Regions from separate parts of the Allorhizobium sp. nf9_anc genome, predicted to be linked through region 1. Evidence: predicted binding sites of a transcription regulator. Region 1 holds the regulator's gene; the other holds the start of a gene.
The links. Region 1 encodes PhoB, which activates phosphate uptake and scavenging genes when phosphate is short. Its sites were predicted from a motif close to TGTCATNNANCTGTCAT; they were not measured.
Positions count from the first base shown of each region.

Region 2: a site for PhoB is predicted at 4,408-4,424, ahead of AC02Y0_RS13705 (PhoX family protein). Genes of this name have one in related genera too.

Region 1 covers NZ_CM150481.1:3,357,027-3,364,651, reverse strand. The annotation lists gene pstC (phosphate ABC transporter permease subunit PstC) at 1-550, shown strand, start outside; gene pstA (phosphate ABC transporter permease PstA) at 547-1,899, shown strand; gene pstB (phosphate ABC transporter ATP-binding protein PstB) at 1,935-2,720, shown strand; gene phoU (phosphate signaling complex protein PhoU) at 2,767-3,480, shown strand; gene phoB (phosphate regulon transcriptional regulator PhoB) at 3,506-4,189, shown strand; gene AC02Y0_RS16375 (GcrA family cell cycle regulator) at 4,317-4,853, opposite strand; gene AC02Y0_RS16370 (acetylornithine transaminase) at 5,299-6,501, shown strand; gene argF (ornithine carbamoyltransferase) at 6,518-7,435, shown strand; gene AC02Y0_RS16360 (Hsp33 family molecular chaperone) at 7,557-7,625, shown strand, end outside.
Region 2 covers NZ_CM150481.1:2,790,349-2,797,973, forward strand. The annotation lists gene mcpU (methyl-accepting chemotaxis protein McpU) at 1-1,189, opposite strand, end outside; gene AC02Y0_RS13695 (crotonase/enoyl-CoA hydratase family protein) at 1,376-2,137, opposite strand; gene AC02Y0_RS13700 (acyl-CoA dehydrogenase) at 2,293-4,071, opposite strand; gene AC02Y0_RS13705 (PhoX family protein) at 4,473-6,383, shown strand; gene minE (cell division topological specificity factor MinE) at 6,493-6,753, opposite strand; gene minD (septum site-determining protein MinD) at 6,750-7,565, opposite strand; gene minC (septum site-determining protein MinC) at 7,595-7,625, opposite strand, start outside.

The sequences.
Region 1 (7,625 bases):
CCCGACCATCGTCTACGGTCTGTTCGCGCTGGTGACCGTCGGTCCGTTCCTGCGTGACTACTTCGCAGAGCCGCTCGGCCTCGGCACCTCGTCTTCATCCGTCCTGACCGCAGGTCTCGTGATGGGTGTGATGATCATCCCCTTCGTCTCGTCCCTGTCGGACGACATCATCAACGCCGTGCCGCAGGCTCTGCGCGATGGCTCCTACGCGCTGGGTTCCACGCAGTCGGAAACCATCAAGCAGGTCGTGCTGCCAGCAGCCCTTCCGGGTATCGTCGGTGCGATCCTGCTCGCCGCAAGCCGTGCCATCGGTGAGACCATGATCGTGGTCCTCGGCGCCGGCGCCTCTGCCAAACTCGATATCAATCCCTTCGAGGCCATGACCACGGTGACGGTCAAGATCGTCAGCCAGCTGACCGGGGATACCGAGTTCGCCAGCCCCGAGACTCTGGTCGCCTTCGCCCTCGGCCTTACCCTCTTCGTCATCACGCTCGGCCTCAACGTCGTAGCCCTCTACATTGTCCGCAAGTACCGGGAGCAGTACGAATGACCGATATCACCGCCATCGGCGCCCCCATGCCTACGGAAAAGAAGTCCATTCTGACGGTCGATGATCGCACGCGCCGTCGCAATAAGGAGGAAGTCCGCTTCCGCATGTGGGGCAAGGCTGCCGTCACCTTCGGGATCGTTGCCCTCATCGGACTGCTGCTCTCCATCATGTCGAACGGCTTGTCGTCGTTCCAGCAGACCTTCATCACGCTCGACGTCTACATGGACCCGGCGAGGCTCGACAAGGCTGGCAACCGCGATCCAGCGGAGATCGCCAAGGTCAGTACCTTTGGCTATGCGCCGCTCATCGAGCAGGCTGTCGCCAAGGCTCTTGAAGACAAGGGACTTGTTGCCGACGGTCTCACGCCCAAGGCTGCAGCAGAGCTCATTTCGAAGGAAGCGGCCGCCGATCTTCGCCGCTTCGTCCTCGCCGATCCCTCTGTCATCGGCCAGACCTATCCATTCGACTTTCTCGCTGGTGGCCGTATCGATGGTTACTACAAGGGTCGCGTGACGATGGAGAGCGCTGCTCTCGATCGCAATGTCTCGCCGGAACAGCTCGTCCTCGCAGACCAGCTGAAGGAAGCCGGCATTCTGGTGACGAAATTCAACTGGGGCTTCTTCACCGCGCCCGACGCATCCGACACGCGTCCGGAGGCGGCAGGCCTCGGCATTGCGGTCATCGGCTCGGCTTACATGATGCTGATCGTCCTGGTGCTGGCGTTGCCGCTCGGTGTCGCCACCTCGATCTATCTCGAGGAGTTTGCACCGCAGAACTGGTTCACTGACCTGATCGAGGTCAATATCGCCAATCTCGCGGCCGTTCCCTCGATCGTCTTCGGTATCCTTGGCCTCGCCGTGCTGATCAACTTCGTCGGCCTGCCGCAGTCGGCGCCGATCGTCGGCGGTCTCGTCCTGACGCTGATGACACTGCCCACGATCATCATTGCCACCCGTTCGGCACTCAAGGCCGTGCCTCCGTCGATCCGCGATGCGGCCCTCGGCGTCGGCGCCTCCAAGATGCAGTCGATCTTCCACCACGTCCTGCCGCTCGCCATGCCGGGCATCCTGACGGGTGCGATCATCGGTCTCGCCCGCGCGCTCGGTGAAACGGCGCCCCTGCTGCTGATCGGCATGGTCGCCTTCGTACGCGAATACCCGGCAGGTCCGCCGGACGGCTTCTTCCAGCCGGCTTCAGCTCTGCCGGTCCAGGTTTATAACTGGACACAGCGTGGCGACCCGGCCTTCGTGGAGCGCGCCTCCGGTGCCATCATCGTCCTCCTGGTGTTCCTGATCCTGATGAACCTGATCGCAATCATTCTTCGTCGCCGTTTCGAGCGTCGCTGGTAAGGAGCTGTATCATGATGAACAATCTCGCGACTAAGATGACCACGACGAAAGCGCCACCTATGACTGAAACCAAGATCACCGCCCGCAATGTGCAGGTCTTCTACGGTGACAAGCACGCCCTGAAGGATGTCAACATCGACATCCGCCCCCGTTCCGTCACGGCCTTCATCGGCCCGTCGGGCTGCGGCAAGTCGACCTTCCTGCGCTGCATCAACCGCATGAACGATACGATCGCGAGCTGCCGCGTCGAAGGCAACATCATGATCGACGCGGAAAACATCTACGACGCCAAGGTCGATCCGGTGCAGCTGCGCGCCAAGGTCGGCATGGTGTTCCAGAAGCCGAACCCGTTCCCGAAGTCGATCTACGAGAACGTTGCCTACGGTCCCCGCATCCACGGTCTCGCCCGCAACAAGTCCGACCTGGACGAGATCGTTGCGACCGCCCTGCAGAAGGCCGGTCTCTGGAACGAGGTCAAGGATCGTCTGGACTCGGCTGGTACCGGCCTCTCCGGTGGTCAGCAGCAGCGTCTGTGCATCGCACGCGCCGTGGCCGTCAGCCCCGAAGTCATCCTCATGGACGAACCTTGCTCTGCGCTCGACCCGATCGCGACCGCCAAGGTCGAGGAACTGATCCACGAACTGCGCGAAAACTTCACGATCGTCATCGTGACGCACTCGATGCAGCAGGCCGCACGCGTTTCCCAGCGCACGGCGATGTTCCACCTCGGCGAACTGGTCGAAGAGAACGACACCGACAAGATGTTCACCAATCCGGATGACCAGCGCACCCAGGATTACATCATGGGCCGCTTCGGCTGAGCCTCGACGTCATCCACGGTTGAACTCAATTTCAAGGACGTTTCAAATGGGCTCCTCTCACATCTACTCGGCCTTCGACGAGGAACTGAAGTTCCTGATGCGCCGCATCTCCGAAATGGGCGGTCTGGCAGAACAGATGGTCGCCGAAAGCGTACGTTCTCTGGTGAATTCCGATGCGGCGCTTGCCCAGAAGGTGATCTCCGATGACGTCCTGATGGACGCCATGGAGCGCGAGATTGGCGACAAGGCGGTGATCACCATCGCCAAGCGTCAGCCGGTTGCCTCCGACCTGCGCGAGATCATCGGCGCTCTTCGCATCGCCGCCGACCTCGAGCGCGTCGGCGATCTCGGCAAGAGCAACTCCAAGCGCGTCGTCGCCGTCCAGGCGACCGGTGTGCCGCGCAAGCTCGCCCGCGGTCTCGAGCATCTCTCGGATCTGGCGCTGGCCCAGCTCAAGGAAGTCCTCGACGTCTACACGACGCGCTCGGCCGAAAAGGCCAAGTCGATCCGTGACCGCGACGAGGAGATCGATGCCATCTACACCTCGCTATTCCGCGAGCTGCTGACCTACATGATGGAAGATCCGCGCAACATCACCAGCTGCACCCATCTTCTCTTCTGCGCCAAGAACATCGAGCGCATCGGCGACCACGCGACCAACATCGCCGAGACGATCTACTATATGACGACCGGTGCGCAGCCGGAAGGTGAACGTCCGAAGGAAGACCTGACCTCTTCCGTCGGCGCGCTCACCGAGTGACGTTGTCCAGCGGGGTTAATGCCTGATGCAGCCGAAAATCGCCGTGGTGGAAGACGAGGAGGCCCTCTCGGTCCTCCTTCGCTACAATCTTGAAGCCGAGGGCTATGAAGTCGAGACGATCCTCAGGGGTGACGAGGCTGAAATCCGCTTGCAGGAGCGGGTTCCGGACCTTCTGATCCTCGACTGGATGCTGCCCGGCGTGTCCGGCATCGAACTCTGCCGCAGGCTTCGGGTCCGCCCCGAGACCGAGCGCCTGCCGATCATCATGCTGACGGCTCGTGGCGAGGAAAGTGAGCGGGTACGTGGCCTGGCAACGGGTGCCGACGACTATGTCGTCAAGCCCTTCTCGACGCCGGAGCTGATGGCCCGCGTCAAGGCCATGCTCCGCCGCGCCAAACCCGAGGTTCTCTCCAGCGTCCTGCGCTGCGGCGATATCGAGCTCGACCGCGAGACGCACCGCGTGCATCGCAAGAGCCGCGAGGTTCGCCTTGGGCCGACCGAGTTCCGGCTGCTGGAATTCCTGATGGCATCGCCGGGCCGCGTCTTCTCGCGCTCCCAACTGCTGGACGGTGTCTGGGGTCACGACATCTATGTAGACGAACGCACCGTTGACGTGCATGTCGGGCGCCTGCGCAAGGCGCTGAACTTCTCCAACATGCAGGATGTCATCCGCACCGTGCGCGGCGCGGGTTATTCCATGGAAGCCTGAGTAAGCCAATTATTTCGATTGAGGGGCTGCACGGATCATCCGCTGCGGCCCTTTTCGTTTCAGGCAAGAGCCCAAAAAGAAAACGGGCCCCGAAGGACCCGTTGCATGTCTTGATCTTGCCGATGGATCAGCGGGCGGCCTTGCGGCGTTCGCTGACCGGCTGATAGGCGAGCTTCGCGTGATAGGTGCAATAAGGCGCGCTATCGGCGATTTCGCAGCCGCAGAAGTGGAAGTCGTCCTTCATCGGATCGCCGATCGGCCACTTGCACGTGCGCTCGGTCAGTTCCGTCAGCGCCAGACGACGCGAGATCGGGACAACCACGTTGAGGGAACGACGAACTTCGACTTCCTCGTAGGCTTCGACTTCGACCTCTTCCTTCAGCATGGTTGCGCCGGCAGCGCGGGTTACCGTGCGAGTGGTCGTGTTAGCCGCCGGACGGTTCTGGAAAGTGGCCGGACGCTGGGTCTGTGCCGGGCGCTTTGCCGGACGGGCCGCAGACGAGCTGCCGCCAGCCTTTGCGCGGCCGGGAAGGTTAAGGCGGTGCACCTTGCCGATAACGGCATTGCGGCTTACGCCACCGAGTTGTGCTGCAATCTGGCTCGCGCTGAGGCCTTCAGCCCACAGCCGCTTCAGTCTCTCGACCCGATCATCAGTCCATTGCATAGTCGTCATGCCAATTCTCTCCGCCGCTCGCGTCTGTGATGGCAGAATCCGTCACCGTTGCTTCGAACGAATCCGAAACAAAGCCGCCTCGATACTGTCGGTGAGCACTTCCGCCGCATGCAATCTATTAATGAAATTTAACCTAGAGGTCGGCTGACTCCGTGACAAGAGTCGCAGGAATCATCTGGAATCGATTTCGCGGTTTTCCCCAACTTGCTTCCCGAGTGAGTCAAGTATGCAACAGGTGGAATCTTCCCCGACGCTCGTGCTGCGCGTGTCGGCCGAATCCGTGCCTACTCCTGCGATTCCTGCAGAAAACGTTGACATCGCAGGGGCGAATGCGGATAGTGCCCCCGCCGCCGCGAGGCGGCATTTTTAATTTTTCCGGGACCTCTGAGGCGTCCCGCCGTCCCCGGACGGATCGTCGAGAAGGATTGTGACAGCCATGGCCGAAGCTACGCCGCTCTACCAGACCTACAATCGGGCGCCGCTGCGTTTCGAGCGAGGCGAGGGCGTCTGGCTTGTAACGGAGAGTGGCGAGCGATATCTCGATTTTGCAGCCGGTGTGGCAGTAACTTCTGTCGGTCACGGCCATCCGCATGTCGTCGGCGCGCTGAAGGATCAGGCCGACAAGGTCTGGCATCTGTCGAACCTCTATGAAGTGCCGGGCCAGGAAGTTCTGGCCAAGCGCCTGACGGACGTCACCTTTGCCGATCGCGTCTTCTTCACCAATTCGGGTGCGGAAGCGCTGGAATGCGCGATCAAGACGGCGCGCCGCTATCACTTTGCCAAGGGGCATCCTGAGAAGTTCCACATCATCACGATGGAAGGCGCCTTCCACGGCCGCACCATCGCGACGATCGCCGCCGGTGGTCAGGAAAAGTATCTCGAAGGCTTCGGCCCGAAGGCCCCCGGTTTCGACCAGGTGCCCTTCGGCGATCTGGAAGCAGTCAAGGCAGCCATCAGCGATGCGACGGCTGCAATCCTCGTTGAGCCCGTTCAGGGTGAGGGCGGCATCCGTCCGATCCCGGTGGAAATGCTGCGCGCCTTGCGCGACCTCTGCGACGAGCATGGCCTGCTCCTGATCCTGGATGAAGTCCAGTGCGGCGTCGGCCGGACCGGCAAGCTCTTTGCTCATGAATGGGCAGGCATCACGCCGGATCTCATGGCTGTCGCCAAGGGCATCGGTGGCGGCTTCCCGCTCGGCGCCTGCCTTGCCACGGAAGAGGCGGCCTATGGCATGAAGGCCGGTACGCATGGCTCGACCTATGGCGGCAACCCGCTTGGCATGGCCGTCGGTAATGCTGTTCTTGATGTCGTGCTGGAAGACGGCTTCCTTGAGAACGTGCGCGACACCGCACTCGTCTTCCGCCAGGGTCTGGCTTCGCTGAAGGACCGGTTCCCGGACGTGATCGAGGACGTGCGTGGCGAAGGCCTGATGCTCGGCCTCAAGGCCAAGGTTCCGAACACCGAACTCTTGATGGCGATGCGTGACGAGCACCTGCTCGGCGTTCCCGCAGGCGACAACGTCATCCGTCTTCTGCCGCCGCTGACGGTCACGGCAGAAGAGGCCCGTGACGGCATCGCCCGTATCGAACAGGCCGCCGAACATATCCGCGCCAAGGCCGCAGTCGCAGCGTCTGCCTAAGACAGGACCCTCTTTCATGGCATCTCCCAAGCATTTTCTCGATCTCTCCGCTGTCACGGCTGGGGACCTCCGCGGTATTCTCGAAGACGCAAAGTCCCGCAAGCAGGCGACCAAGGCCGGCACCGCCGACAAGCCGCTTGCCGGCAAGATGCTCGCGATGATTTTCGAGAAGCCTTCGACCCGTACGCGCGTTTCCTTCGACGTCGGCATGCGCCAGCTGGGCGGCGAGACGCTGTTCCTCTCCGGCACCGAAATGCAGCTTGGTCGTGCCGAAACGATTGGTGACACCGCCAAGGTTCTGTCCCGCTATGTCGATGCGATCATGATCCGCACCACCGATCATGCCCGCCTCCTGGAAATGGCCGAGCATGCGACGGTCCCCGTGATCAACGCGCTGACGGATCTCACCCATCCCTGCCAGATCATGGCAGACATCATGACCATCGAAGAGCATCGTGGCCCGGTCACGGGCAAGACGCTTGCCTGGACGGGCGACGGCAACAACGTGTTGCATTCGCTGGTCGAAGGGTCGGCCCGCTTTGGCTACAAGATGAACATGGCCGTGCCGCTCGGCTCCGAGCCGGATGACAAGATCCTCAACTGGGCCCGCAATAATGGCGGCGAGATCATGCTCTGCCATGATGCCGACCGTGCAGTGACCGGTGCCGATGCCGTCATCACCGATACCTGGGTGTCGATGAACCAGGAGCACAAGGCCCGCGGCCATAATGTCTTCCAGCCTTTCCAGGTCAATGCGGAGCTGATGAAGAAGGCCAATGACGAGGCGCTCTTCCTGCACTGCCTGCCGGCCCATCGCGGCGAGGAAGTGACAGACGAGGTAATCGACGGCGTACAGTCTGTGGTCTTCGACGAAGCCGAGAACCGTCTGCACGCGCAGAAGTCGATCCTCGCCTGGTGCCTCGGCGCCATCTGAGGTCGGATTTCGGGCGCCTGTCGGGTGACTTGACGTTTCGCGCAGGTGATCCCATCTGTGCCCTTTCTGATCGGGCCTCTCAGGCCTAGCGTATGGCGCCCCGTGTGCCGGGAGTACATTCATGGCGATGAAACAAGCAGAACTCGGCGAATTCGGTTTCGCCGGTGACGATCGTGTGGTCCCCTTCCAG
Region 2 (7,625 bases), 570 kb from region 1:
CCAGACGGCCGAGGCCGTCAGCCAGCGAGTGGACCGCGAACGAGACCTGCTCTGCTTCGCGCGTCCTTGCGGCTTCGCGCTCGCGGCGCTCCTGTTCGGTCATGGTGCGGGTTTCATCCGCTTCGCGGGCAAGGCGACCGCGCTCGATGATGTTGTCGCGGAAGACGGCAACGGCAGCGGCCATCTGGCCAATCTCGTCCTTGCGCGCTGTCCCGGGGATTTCTGCGGAGACGTCGCCACCGGCGAGCTTGCCCATGACGCCGGTCATCTGGACCACCGGACGAACGACGAGGCCCGACAGGAGGGCTGCGAGAATGCCGATCATCGCGACAACGCCGACGAGGGTGGCGACGGCTGCGGCCGTGCGGAATTCGCCGATCGCCGCAAAGGCGAGATCGCGATCGATCTGGACACCGAGATACCAGTCTTCGCGCGGCAGGCCCTTGATGGGCAGGAAGGAGACGAGGACATTGGCGTCGGCGAAGGTGGTTTCCGTGATGCCGGCGCCAACTGCGGGTGTCTGGTTCGGGAAGGCATCCTTTAGCGTCTTGGTGACGAGGTTGCCGTCACGATGGACGAGGATCGTGCCGTCCTGCTTGACGAGGAAAGCGGAGCCCTTGCCGCCCATGTCAACCGAGTTGACCATGTCGACGAGCGAGGTCAGCGAGAAGTCGGAGGCCGCGACGCCGTAGAGCTTGCCGTCCTTCTTGACGGGAATGGCAGCGCTGATGATCAGGTTGCCGGTCGAAGCGTCGGCATAGGGGTCTGTCAGGACCATCTTGTCCGCCTTGACGGCGTCCTGGTACCACGGGCGCTTGCGCGGATCGTAGCCTTCCGGCAGCGGCTGGTTCGGCACGCTGGTGAAGACGCCCTGCTCGTCGCCGACATAAGTCGACATGAATTCGCGGATCAGGACCGGATTGTCGAAGGCGGCGATGATGGCGGCCGCATCGGGCGCCTTGGCTGCGGCGTTGCCGGCAAGCTCGGTCAGCATCACACGGGCGCCCAGCCAGTTCGCGATACTCTGAGAGGCCTGGAGACCGGAGCTATCGATCTCGCTCTTGACGGCGGCGCTTGTCGCGTTGCGCTGCAGACTGTCAATGTAAAAAGAGAAACCGGAGAGAGCGGCAACCACCACGAGGGAGGCGACCACCAGGATCTTGGTCATCAGGTTGGAACTGGTCTTCACGATACGGTCCTGCAAAAACTCTTCGCGCCACTTCGGCGGGAGGGGTCACGGGGCATTGTGTGATCACGGCACCATCATGGTGCAGGAACGGTCGATTTGCCGCTCCTTCACAGATACCCCGCAGGATTTAACGGGTGTTTAAGCGAAACCGGAAAAATAAGTAGGCCTCACTTACGGCCGACTGTTTTATCCGCGGCCCTTCATGAAGGCTTCGAAGGCAGAGCGCGCTTCGGCGCTTTTCAGCTGGGCGACGAAATGTACGAGTTCTTCCTGCATGCGGGTTCGCACCTCGTCGGCGCTGCCCTTCACCAGAGCGCGGGCGATCTTCATCGCGGCAGGCGGCTTGGACGCGAGCGAGGAGGCGATCTTCAGGGTCTCAGTCTCGACCTGATCCGGCGCGACGACCTTCCAGATGAGGCCTGCCTCGCGGGCCTGTTCAGCGGAGAAGCCTTCGCTGGCGGCGAGCATGGCAAAGGCGCGCTGGTGGCCCATGATGCGCGGGGCAATCAGGCTGGAGGCGGCTTCGGGCACGAGCGCCAAGTCCACGAAGGGCGTCTTGAACAGGCTGCGGTCGGAGGCCACCGTCAGGTCGCAATGCATGTGCAGCGTCGTGCCGATGCCGATTGCGAGACCGTCGACGCCGGAGACCAGAGGTTTCGTGACTTCGGTCAGCGCGCGCAGGAGGCCGAAGGCAGCGGGTTCGCCGACAGCGCCAGCCATGGCGAAGCCCAGGAAATCGGCCATGTCGTTGCCGGCGGAGAAGCAGCCCTCAGTGCCGAGGAAGACGATGGCGCGGATCGTGTCGTCCTGCTCGCCCTCCAGCAGACCTGCGGTCAGCTTCTGGTACATGGCTTGCGTGATCGCGTTCTTCTTGTCCGGGCGATTGAAGCGCAGGACGAGGACGCCGGGATGGGCTTCTGGGCGGGTGATCTGGATGTGGTCGGTCATCTCGGCTTCCTCGGGTGGTCCCCACCCTCCCCTTGAGGGGGAGGGTCGGAGCGCAGCTCCGGGGTGGGGTGAACAACGACATATGCTGGTTTTGGCAGGGTCACCCCCACCCGCCGCTTTGCGGCGACCTCCCCCCTCAAGGGGGAGGTGGGAGATCAGGCAAACAGCGCGCGTGCCGCTTCCAGGCTCGCGGCACCATTGACCACACGATCCTTCAGCGCCGCCGTCTCGGCGATCAGGTTCTCGGCGGCGAAGCGGCAGAGCGCCAGGCGGTTGTCGCGGCCATGGTCCTCGTCGGCAAGGGCGCCCTTGGCGAGGTAGACGCCGGTCAAAGCGAGGCCGAAAAGGCGCTGGTAGGGTGTGGCACCTGCCAGTGCTGCGGACGCGTTGCCTGCGGCCAGCTGCGAGAGCAGCCATTCGGTGGTGTCTTCGAGATCGACAAGGCTCGCGTCAAGGCGGGCGGCGGTGTCGCCGAAGCCTTCGAGATTGGAGGCGCGCACCGCGTTCACCACCTGCTTGAGCTCGGTGATGTAACCGCGGACATGGTTGCCGTTGGAAAGCGGCAGCTTGCGGGTGACGAGGTCTGCGGCCTGGATGCCGTTGGTGCCTTCGTAGATCGGGGCGATGCGGCTGTCGCGCCAGTAGCGGGCAGCGCCCGTTTCCTCGATGAAGCCCATGCCGCCATGGGTCTGGATGCCGAGCGAGGCGACATCGACGCCGGCGTCGGTGGCGAAGGACTTGGCGATCGGGGTCAAGAGGGCCGCGCGCTCGGCCCAATGGCGGGCCTCGTCGCCGTCGGCGTGATGGCTCATGTCGGTCGCGTGGGCGCAGACATAGCAGATGGCGCGCGAGCCTTGGGTCAGCGCCTTCATGGTCACCAGCATGCGGGCGACATCCGGATGCTCTATGATCGGCGACATGCCGGAGCCGGTCCAGCCGGGAGCCTTCCCTTGGGTGCGGTCCTTGGCATATTGTACGGCCTTCTGGGTCGCGGCTTCGCAGATCGCGACGCCCTGCATGCCGACGGCCAGACGGGCATTGTTCATCATGGTGAACATGCAGGCGAGGCCCTTATTCTCCTCGCCGATCAGCCAGCCGATCGCGCCGGCTTCATCGCCATACTTGCCGTCGCCATAGATCATGGTGCAGGTCGGCGAGCCGTGGATGCCGAGCTTGTGCTCCAGCGAATGGCAGTGGAGATCGTTGCGGGCGCCGATCGAGCCGTCGTCGTTCACAAGATACTTGGGCACGAGGAAAAGCGAGATTCCGCGGGTGCCGGCCGGCGCATCGGGAAGACGCGCGAGAACGAGATGGATGATGTTCTCGGTGATCTCGTGTTCGCCCCAGGTGATGTAGATCTTCTGGCCGAAGATGCGGTAGGTGCCGTCATCGCGGCGCTCGGCGCGGGACTTCATGACGCCGAGATCCGAGCCGGCATGGGGCTCGGTGAGGTTCATGGTGCCGGTCCATTCGCCGGAGACCATCTTGGGCAGATACTTCGCCTTCAACTCGTCGGAGCCGTGGGCGGTCACGGCATCGACGGCGCCCATCGTGAGCGTCGGTCCGAGGGCAAAGCCCATGGAGCCGGAATTCCACATTTCGAGCGCGGCGACATTGAGCATATGGGGAAGCCCCTGCCCGCCGAAGTCTTCCGACGCTGTCAGAGAATTCCAGCCGCCTTCGGCCCAGGCGCGGTAGAGATTGTCCCAGCCATCGGGAACGAAGACCTTGCCGTCGACCATGCGGGCGCCCTGCTTGTCGCCGATTTCGGCAAGCGGAGCGACTTCATCACTGGCGAAACGGCCGGCTTCGGAGAGGATGGCATCAACGAGATCGTCACTCAGCTCGCCTAGCTTGCCGTCTTCGATGGCCTTGGTCAGGCCCGCGACATGCTTCAGGGTAAACGCGATCTCTTCAACGGGCGCCTTGTACATGACGTGCTCCTCCAACTGGCGTATGGTCCAAAGCCACGCCCAGTCTCCACCCAGGAAGCGCGGCACATTCTTCCCTTTGGCTAATTGATTTTTACGTAAACGTCAAATCTTTTGGATGCGGCAGGAGGTCTCGTCCACCATCGAAATGGGGGCACCAGAAGTTCGCGGGCGAAGCCTCAAACAAAGATGCGTGAAAGCCGGGCAGCGACGGAAGCGCGGATCGACGGCACCTCCCCGGAAAGACAAACAGCGACAAGGACTTGAAGATGAGAGGATCGCTGCCATCCTCGGGTCTCCTCAATGAGCAATTTGCGATGCACTGGCTTGCCCGGATTTCGTCACATGACTGTTACCCGCGATGGCTAGTCCGAGGTGAACTTCAACCCATAGGAGGCTCAGCGATGACCGAGACCAACACCAATCACCTGTCCTGGGACGAGTGGGACGAGCTGCACAACCCGCCGCCGGCCGTGACCGATTTCGACCGCGTCGTCGAACGCGCGATCTCGCGTCGTGGATTCCTCGGCGTGCTGGCCATGGGCTCGGCTGCCGTTGCCATGGGCTCGGTCGGCAACCTGATGAGCTCGACCTCAGCCGTCGCGCAGGAAGCCGCTTCGCGCTTCCCGTTCAAGCCGATCGCCGCCCAGACGGACGCGACCGTGCATGTGCCTGAAGGCTATAGCTGGAAGCCGCTTGCCAAGTGGGGCCAGCCGCTGTTTTCGACCGCCTCCGACATCGATCCGATGAAGGGTGTTTCGCTTGCGAATTCGGACAAGGTCTTCGGTGAAAACACCGACGGCATGGAAGCCTTTGCGATCGGCAATCATCAGGTGATCGCGGTCAACCACGAATACGTCAACAACGAAACCAACCTGCCGCACGCGCCGGAAGGCATGCCGCAGTCGATGGACGACGTGAAGATCCTGCAGAACATGCAGGGCGTTACCGTCATGGAAGTGACCGAAGGCGCCGACGGCTGGCAGATCGTTGTCGACAGCCCGTTCAACCGTCGCATCCATCACAACACGCCGATGAAGCTCTCGGGTCCGGCTGCCGGCTCCGAACTGGTCAAGACGGCTGCCGATCCCAATGGTGTCGACTGTCTCGGGACCTTCAACAACTGCGGCGCCGGCAAGACGCCGTGGGGCACCTACCTCACCTGCGAAGAAAACTTCAACGGCTATTTCGGCTCGACCGTCGCCGACTTCGCGATGCCCGACGACTTTAAGCGCTACGGCATCGCAGCCGAGACCCGCTACGGCTACGAGAAGTTCGACGAGCGCTTCGACGTTTCGAAGAACCCGAACGAGCCACGCCGCGCCGGTTACGTCGTCGAGATCGATCCGTCGGATGCATCTTCGACCCCGATCAAGCGCACTGCACTCGGCCGCATCAAGCATGAGAACGCCGCTGTGGTCGTGGCCCGTGACGGTCGCGTTGTCGTCTATATGGGCGATGACGAGCGCGGCGAGTTCCTCTACAAGTATGTCTCAAACGGCATCTACGTGCCGGGCGGCGACACGTCCAAGCTGCTCGACGAGGGCATGCTTTACGTCGCCAAGTTCTCCGACGAAGGCACCGGCGAATGGCTGGCACTGACGGAAGAGACGACCGGCATGAAGATGGACGAGATCTGCGTCTTCACCCGCCAGGCCGCGTCCAAGGTCGGCGCCACCACCATGGACCGTCCCGAATGGGTCGCGGTCAACCCGGTCGCCATCGAAGCCTATTGCGCGCTTACCAACAATTCGAACCGTGCCGTCCTGAAAGACGGCAAGATGCGGACGAATGCCGGTGGCGACGTGATGGAGATCAATGCCGTCAACCCGCGCGAAGGCAACGAGTTTGGCCAGATCGTGCGCTGGTATCCTGAGAATGACGACCATGCCGATGGCAAGTTCAAGTGGGACCTGTTCGTCATGGCCGGCAATCCCGATGTGCACAAGGACAGCCCTTATGCGGGTTCGTCCAACATCAATTCTGGCAACATGTTCAACTCGCCTGACGGCATGATGTTCGATTCGACCGGCCTGCTCTGGATCCAGACGGACGGCGAAGATTCGAACGAAGGCGATTTCGTCGGCCAGGGCAACAACCAGATGCTCGCGGGCGATCCGGCAACGGGCCGCATCGAGCGCTTCCTGACCGGCCCGAAGGGCGGCGAAGTAACCGGCATGACCTGGTCTTCCGACAAGCGCACCATGTTCGTCGGCATCCAGCACCCCTCCGCCCCCTTCCCGGATGGCGAAGGCAAGCTGCCGCGCTCGACGATTGTTGCCATCAAGCATGACGACAATGCGCTGATCGGCTGATCTCGGGATTGGCGGCAGGGCGGATAACCGCCCTGCCCTTCCAGCATACGAAGAGGCCGCCGACCGGGGATACCGGCGGCGGCCTTTCTCATTGCAAAAGATCGTCAGATCAGGCGGCTAGGCGCTGCGCGTTGCGCGGGATCTCGACGTCGATCTCGAGGATCGAGACGTCTTCGTCGCGGTCCATCTTGATCTGCACCTTGTCACGATCGAATTCGACATGCTTGGCGATCACGGCGAGGATTTCCTCACGCAAGATAGCCACCAGATCGCTTTCCAGCGACGCCCGTTCATGGGCGAGCAGGACCTGCAGTCGCTCGCGCGCCATCGGGGCGGAACGCTGCTTGCGGAACAGGGAGAAAATGCTCATGCGGCCCTCCGCGCGAAGATCTTGTCGAGGAGGCCACGCTTCTCGCCAGGGATGGTGATCGGAACGGTCTCGCCGGCCAGACGACGGGCAGCGTCGAAATATGCGAGCGCAGGCGCGCTGCGGGCGTCGGCCAGCGTCACCGGAGCGCCGATGTTGGAGGCGCGCAGCACGTCCATGCTTTCCGGGATGATGCCGAGCAGCGGGATCGACAGGATCTCGAGCACGTCATCGACCTTCAACATGTCGCCGCGCTGGGCGCGAACGGCGTCGTAGCGGGTGAGCAGGAGATGCTTTTCCATGCGCTCGCCGCGCTCGGCCTTGAGCGTCTTGGAATCGAGCAGACCGATAATGCGGTCCGAATCGCGGACCGAGGAGACTTCCGGATTGGTGACGACGACGGCCATATCGGCATGGCGCATCGCAAGCGTCGCACCGCGTTCGATGCCGGCCGGGCTGTCGCAGATGATCCAGTCGAAATACTTCTTCAGTTCGTTGATGACCTGCTCGACGCCTTCGGCGGTCAGGTTGTCCTTGTCGCGGGTCTGCGAGGCGGGCAGCAGGAAGAGCGTTTCCAGGCGCTTGTCGCGGATCAGCGCCTGCGGCAGCTTGGCATCGCCCTGGATCACGTTGACCAGATCGTAGACGACGCGGCGCTCGGCGCCCATCACCAGATCGAGATTGCGAAGACCGACATCGAAATCGACGACGACGACTTTTTCATTGCGCTGTGCCAGCGCTGCACCGAGAGCGGCCGTCGAGGTGGTCTTGCCGACCCCGCCCTTGCCGGATGTCACGACTATAACCTTGCCCATGTGGTTCTCCTGTCTGTCCCCGCTCAAGTTCACGTCATTCTCTCTGTCATGATTGCATCC